DNA from 2 places in the Agromyces sp. C10 genome. Region 1 is predicted to be linked to the other one. Evidence: predicted binding sites of a transcription regulator. Region 1 holds the regulator's gene; the other holds the start of a gene.
The links. Region 1 encodes HrcA, which represses chaperone genes, less so after heat shock. Its sites were predicted from a motif close to TTNGCACTCGNNNNNNNCGAGTGCNAA; they were not measured.

Region 1 (3,407 bases):
CCGGTCCGACCACGAGCGCCAGGTCGCGACCGTCGTGACGGATGCCGGACAGCGGGGTCTCGGCGCCGGGCACGAGCAGCAGCATCCGCTCGCCCTGCAGCCGAGCCGGGAGCTCGCGCGTGGCGGCGACCGGCTCCACCACGGGGATGCGCGAGCGGATCGACTGCTTCACCGCCTCACGCACGATGGCGGCCCAGCGTGCGCGGCCCTTCTCGGCCTTCGGCCCCTCCCAGCGCGACACCGACCTCGTCGCCGTCCACGGCACGACCCGGTCGAGGCCGAGCTCGGTCGCCGCCTGCACCGCGAGCTCGTCGCGGTCGCCCTTCGCGAGCGCCTGCACGAGCGTCAGCCGCGGCGACGGCTCGGGGTCCTCGCGCACCTCGTCGACGACGAGCTCGAGCCGGCGCGACTCCGTCGCGGCGACCTCGCCCGTCACGATGCGTCCTCGACCGTCGCCGATCGAGACGCGCTCGCCCACCCGGACCCGCGCCACCGTCACCGCGTGGCGCGCCTCGTCGCCGTCGAGGACGACCGACGCACCCGGCGCGACCCCGGTCAGGTCGAGCGTCTCGTCGAGGTAGAGGCTGCTCATCGCGGCATCCGCCCCGCCGTCAGCCGAGGAACCGGTCGCGCAGCCGCGCGAACAGCCCCTGCTGGAAGTGACCGAGCTGCGGCGGCTGCGCCTTGCGGTGCTTGGCCAGCTGCTGCACGAGCTCGCGCTCCTTGTGGCTCAGCTTCGTCGGCGTCACGACGTGGACGGCGACCTTGAGGTCGCCGCGGCCGCCGCCGCGCAGGTGCGTGATGCCCCGGTCGCGCACCGTCAGGATCTCGCCCGACTGCACGCCCGCCTTCAGCTCGAGGTCGACGTCGCCGTCGAGCGCCTCCACCTTCGCGGTCGTTCCGAGGATGGCATCGGTCATCTGCACCTCGAGCGTGCACAGCAGGTCGTCGCCGTTGCGGCTGAACACCTCGTGGTTGCGCACCTTGATCTCGAGGTAGAGATCGCCGTTCGGCCCGCCGGCGGGGCCCGCCTCGCCCGAGCCGGGCATCTGCAGGCGCACGCCCGTGTCGACACCGGCCGGCACGTCGACGGGAACGGTGCGGCGAGCCCGGACGCGACCCTGACCCTGGCAGGTGGGGCACGGCGTGGCGATGATCGTGCCGTAGCCGCGGCACGAACCGCACGGGCTCGAGGTCATCACGTTGCCGAGGAGCGAACGCACCGCGCGCTGGATGTGCCCGGTGCCGCCGCAGATGTCGCAGGTGACCGGAGCCGTGCCGGGCTGGCAGCACGAGCCGTGGCACGTCTCGCAGGTGACCGCGGTGTCGACGTCGATCTCGCGGTGGGTGCCGAAGATCACGTCGTCGAGGCCCACCTCGAGCCGGATGAGCGCATCCTGGCCGCGCTCGCGGCGCGAGCGCGGGCCGCGCGTGGACTGCCCCGCCCCGAAGAACGTCTCGAAGATGTCGCCGAACCCGCCGAAGCCGGCCCCGTTGAAGCCGCCCTGGCCGCCGCCCAGGTCGTACTGCTGCCGCTGCCTCGGGTCGGAGAGCACGTCGTAGGCGTGCGTGACCTGCTTGAAGCGCTCGGATGCCTCGGTGCCCGGGTTGACGTCGGGGTGCAGCTCGCGGGCGAGCCGCCGGTAGGCCTTCTTGATCTCGTCGGGGGTGGCGTCGCGCGAGACGCCGAGGACCTCGTAATGGTCGGCCACGGAGGGCGTGTCCTTTCGGTTGCCGGTGACGGATGCCGCGCGGGGGCGGTCCGAACGGGGATCAGCTCTCGCCGAGGGTCCGGGAGAGGTAGCGAGCCACGGCGCGCACGGCGGCCATGCTCTGGGAGTAGTCCATGCGGGTGGGACCCACCACGCCGAGCCGCGACACGTCGCGCCCCGGCACGGCGAACGAGCTCGTGACCACCGAGGTCTCGCCGAGTCCGTACGGGGCGTTCTCGCGGCCGATGCGCACGGCGATGCCGTCGTCGGAGTGCATCTCGCCGAACAGCCGCAGGATCACGACCTGCTCCTCGATCGCCTCGATGACGCCGAGGATGTTGCCGGCGAAGTCCTGCTCGGTGCGCACGAGGTTCGCCGCGCCGGCGACGACCAGTCGGTCGCTGCGCGTCACGTTCGCCTGGTCGGCGAGCGTCGCGGCGAGCGTGCGGAGCACCTCGGCGTGGGCGCGGTCGGCCTGCTCGGTCTCGGCCGAGAGCGCGATCGCCGCCTCGGTCATGGTGAGCCCGGCGGCGACCTCGTTGAGCCGGTCGCGCAGTCGGTGCAGCGTCTCCTCGTCGACCGGGTGGTCGAGTTCGGCCAGCCGCTGCTCGACCTGGCCGGAGTCGGAGATGAGGATGCACAGCACCCGCGTCGGCGCCAGCGAGACGAGCTCGACGTGACGCACGCGCGCCCGTGCGAAGCTCGGGTACTGCACCACGGCGAGCTGCCGCGTGAGCTGCGCGACGAGCCGGACCGTGCGGGAGAGCAGCTCGTCGAGGTCGTTCGACTCGCCGAGGAACGTCTCGATCGCCTGCCGTTGCGCGGTCGAGAGCGGGCGGATGTCGGCGAGCTGGTCGACGAACACCCGGTAGCCCTTGTCGGTCGGGATGCGACCGGACGACGTGTGCGGCGCCGCGATCAGCTCCTCCTCCTCGAGGAGGGCCATGTCGTTGCGGATGGTCGCGGCCGAGACGCCGAAGTGATGGCGCTCGACGATCGTCTTCGAGCCGACCGGCTCGCGCGAGGCCACGTAGTCCTGGACGATGGCACGGAGGACGGCGAGACTGCGCTCGGAGACCATGGACCCTCGCTTCCCTCGACCGGTCGGGCGCATCGTGCGCTTAGCACTCGGTTCAGCTGACTGCTAATCATATCGCGTCATCCGGGGATGGCGCCGTTGCCGGCCCGCGTGCTGCCGCAGTAGCGTGTGCATCGCCGTCACCGGCGCGCGCCCGCTCGGCGCGGCCGGCGGGCATCCCCCGTCAAACCCGAAAGGCACCCCGCATGACCGATCCCAACACCCCGCAGCCGGCCGCCGCCGCGCCGCTCTCGCACGAGCAGGACGTCCAGTGGGCGTCGTTCGCCCACCTCGGCGGCATCCTCGGCATCCTGCCGTCGCTCATCATCTGGCTGGTCTTCAAGGACCGCGGCTCGTTCACGAACACCGAGGCGAAGGAGGCGCTGAACTTCCAGATCACGCTCACGATCGCCACGGTCGCCCTGTGGATCGTCGTGACCGTGCTCACGATCGTCACCTTCGGCATCGGGGCCGTCCTCGGCTTCCTCACCTACGTGCCGTGGATCCTCGGCGTCGTCTTCTCGATCATCGCCTTCCTGCAGGTGAAGGACGGTCGGCACTACCGTTACCCGTTCGCCCTGCGCCTCATCAAGTAGGCCCCGCACCGCCCCTCACGA
Region 2 (3,407 bases), on a different contig from region 1:
TCGCCGCGCATGCGTCGTTCTGCGCACGAAACCCGCGTCGACCAGCCGGTTCGCGCACGCTTCCGGCAAAGCGGAATCCGGCCCGCAGCCGCGCTCGGACCCCCAGATCGGGGGCGGGTCAGACGGGCTCGACGGCCGCCGCACGACGGGCGCGAGCCCCCCGCAGGAGATCGAACGTGAGCACCGCGAGGGCGACCCAGACCAGTCCGAACCCGATCCACCGTTCGAGCGGCATCGGCTCGCGCAGCACGACCACGCCGACCAGGAACTGGATGAATGGCGCGAAGTACTGGATGAAGCCCATGTAGGTCAGCGGCAGCCGGCGCGATGCGGCGGCGAACAGCAGGAGCGGGATCGCGGTCACGGCCCCCGCGGCGAGCAGCAGCACCGTGTGCCACACCCCCGCAGTTCCCATCGTCATGGCGCCGGTCGCGCCCACGACCACGAGCAGCACGGCGGCGAACGGGGCGAGCCACGCGGTCTCGAGCGTCAGTCCCGACACGGCGTCGACGCGGTGGCCCACGCGCTTCTTGATGAGCCCGTAGAAGCCGAAGCTGAAGGCGAGCACCAGCGCGATCCACGGCAGCTGCCCGTAGCCGACGGCGAGAACGACGACCGCGACGATCGAGATCCCGACGGCGGTCCACTGCGTCGCGTTGAGGCGCTCGCGCAGGACGATCACCCCGAGGAAGACGGTGACGATCGGGTTGATGAAGTAGCCGAGCGCAGCCTCGACGACCTGCCCGTTGAGCGTCGCGAAGACGTAGGTGAGCCAGTTGACGAAGATGAGCGCGCCGGCGGCCCCCATCGTCAGCACGACGCGGCGGTCGCGCAGCAGCGCGCGGAAGGCCCGCCAGGACCTCGTGACGGCGATGAGGAGGGCGCAGAACACGAGCGAGAGCAGGATGCGCCAGGCGACGATCTCGACCGGCCCCGTAGGCGCCAGGGCGATGAAGTAGATCGGCAGGAATCCCCAGAGCCCGTAGGCCGCGACGGCGTAGACGAGCCCGCTCCGGCTCACGCCCGCGGGCGAGGGGCGGGCGTCGGCGACGGTGGGTGCGGTGCTCACCGGGAAAGCCTACGCTCGGCGGCCGACACGCCCGACGCTGCGGGACTGCCGGAATTCGTCGACATCCCGCCGCAGGCGCTCCCGCCCGGTCGGCCCCGGGGACGATCCCCCGCCGGAGACGACGACGCGGCCCGGATGCCGTGTGGCATCCGGGCCGCGGAGGTTGTCGGACCGACTAGCGGACGACGACCGCGAGCACGTCGCGGGCCGAGAGGACGAGGAACTCGTCGCCGCCGAACTTCACCTCGGTGCCGCCGTACTTGGAGTAGATGACCTTGTCGCCGACGGCCACGTCGAGCGGGATCCGGTTGCCGTTGTCGTCGATGCGGCCCGGGCCCACGGCCACGACCTCGCCCTCCTGGGGCTTCTCCTTGGCGGTGTCGGGGATGACCAGACCCGACGCGGTGGTCTGCTCGGCCTCGACCTGCTTGATGACGATGCGATCCTCGAGCGGCTTGATGGAAACCGACACGGTTGACCTCTTTCTTGACGAAGACTGGGGTTAGCAGCCTCTGAATGAGAGTGCTAACAGGAGTCTAGGGCGGTTCTGGCACTCGTGCAACGTGAGTGCCAGCGGATGCCGCGGTGCTAGCGTGTCCGCGTGGAACGCGCCGAGCTCGTCGAACTGCTCTCACCCGAAGGGCTCGACCTGCTCGACTCCCTGCCCGCCTGGACCGGCCGCGAGGACGTCGTGAAGACGGTCGCCGACCTGCGACGCAGGGGGCACTCCCCCGGCCTCGTCGCCGCCGTCCTGACGCAGTCGCGTCTGCGGGCCAGGGCGCGCGCGAAGTTCGGCGAGTTCGCCGACCGCATGCTCTTCACCGAGCCCGGGCTCGAGCAGGCGACCCGGCTCCGCGTCGCCGCCCTCCACGCCGGCCGGTACGCGCGGGCCGGCCTCCGCCACGTCGCCGACCTCGGCTGCGGCATCGGCGGCGACGCGCTGGCGTTCGCCGCGATGGACCTGGAGGTGACCGCCGCCGACGCCGACGAGGTGACCGCGGCGATCGCCGCGTTCAACCTGACGCCGTTCCCGCATGCGCAGGTGCTGCACTCCGCGGCAGAGGACGTGCCCCTCGGCGGCATCGACGCCGCGTGGCTCGACCCGGCGCGACGCACCACCGCGGGCGGCACGACCAAGCGGATCGCGGATGCCGCCGACTACTCGCCGTCGCTCGACTTCGCGTTCGGCCTGGCCGAGCGGATGCCGGTCGGCGTGAAGCTCGGGCCCGGCACCGACCGCGGCCTCGTCCCCGCCGGCACCGAGGCGCAGTGGGTGTCGGTCGACGGCGACGTGGTCGAGCTCGCGGTCTGGACCGGGCCGCTGGCCCGGCCGGGCGTCGGACGCGCCGCCCTCGTCATCCGCGGGGACGCGGCGCACGAGCTCGTCGCCCCGGCCGACAGCGAGGACGCGCCCGTGGGCCCGCTCGGCGACTACCTGTACGAGCCCGACGGCGCGGTCATCCGAGCGCGGCTGATCGGCGACCTCGCGCGGGCCAACGGCGGCTGGATGCTCAGCGAAGGCATCGCCTACCTCACGGCCGATCGCGAGATCGACAGCCCGTTCGCCCGGGGATTCCGCGTGATCGAGCGGCTGCCCGCCGATGAGCGGCACCTCCGCCAGGCGCTGCACTCCCGCGGGGTCGGCACGCTCGAGATCAAGAAGCGCGGCGTCGACGTCGACCCGGCGGCGCTCCGCACGCGCCTGAAGCTGAAGGGCGACACCGCGGCGACCGTCGTGCTGACGCGCGAGGAGGGTCGCCACGTCGCCCTGCTCGTCGAGCGGCTCTGACCGGCGAGGATCGCCCGCGGCATCCGCCGGGACGACTCAGCGCGGCAGCGCGCCGAAGACGATCGCGTAGTAGCCGATCCACACGCCCGAGAAGACGAGCCCCGTGATGCCGGTGCCGATGCCGATGAAGGCCGGGACGCGCGCGCCCTCCTCGCGGCGGAGGCCCATCACCCCGAACACGATCGCCGCGATCGACAGCGGGAGCATCCAGCCGACGAACAGCGACGCGACGGCGCCCGGGATGCCGAGCCCCGCCGAGAGCCGGCTCCAGAACCGACGCTGCTCCTCCTCTTCGACGTACTCCGGCTCGGGGGCCGGGCGCCCGAGCGCGAGGAGCTGCCCCGTGGGGAGCCCGTGCAGCTCGCCCGTGTCGTACGGCACGTCGAATTCCCGCTGGGGCGCCGGCGGGGACGTGTCGATCCCGCGGAGCGCGTCGGGCTCGGGTGGCGACGGCGATCCGCCCGGCGCGGCGCGCTCGTCGCCGCGGGGCATCCGCTCGTCGCTCACCCGCGCCGTCCTCAGTACGTGTACGAGGTGTCGCTGACCGCG

Region 2: a site for HrcA is predicted at 1,617-1,643, ahead of groES (co-chaperone GroES). Genes of this name have one in related genera too.

What each region holds. Positions count from the first base shown of each region.
Region 1 is NZ_JALPSX010000006.1:121,455-124,861, forward strand. Features, by position in the region: gene M1L56_RS08545 (16S rRNA (uracil(1498)-N(3))-methyltransferase) at 1-592, opposite strand, end outside; gene dnaJ (molecular chaperone DnaJ) at 612-1,712, opposite strand; gene hrcA (heat-inducible transcriptional repressor HrcA) at 1,774-2,793, opposite strand; gene M1L56_RS08560 (DUF4870 domain-containing protein) at 2,997-3,386, shown strand.
Region 2 is NZ_JALPSX010000008.1:5,690-9,096, reverse strand. Features, by position in the region: gene rarD (EamA family transporter RarD) at 119-1,069, opposite strand; gene groES (co-chaperone GroES) at 1,245-1,541, opposite strand; gene M1L56_RS10205 (SAM-dependent methyltransferase) at 1,671-2,858, shown strand; gene M1L56_RS10200 (hypothetical protein) at 2,895-3,365, opposite strand; gene M1L56_RS10195 (DUF4190 domain-containing protein) at 3,377-3,407, opposite strand, start outside.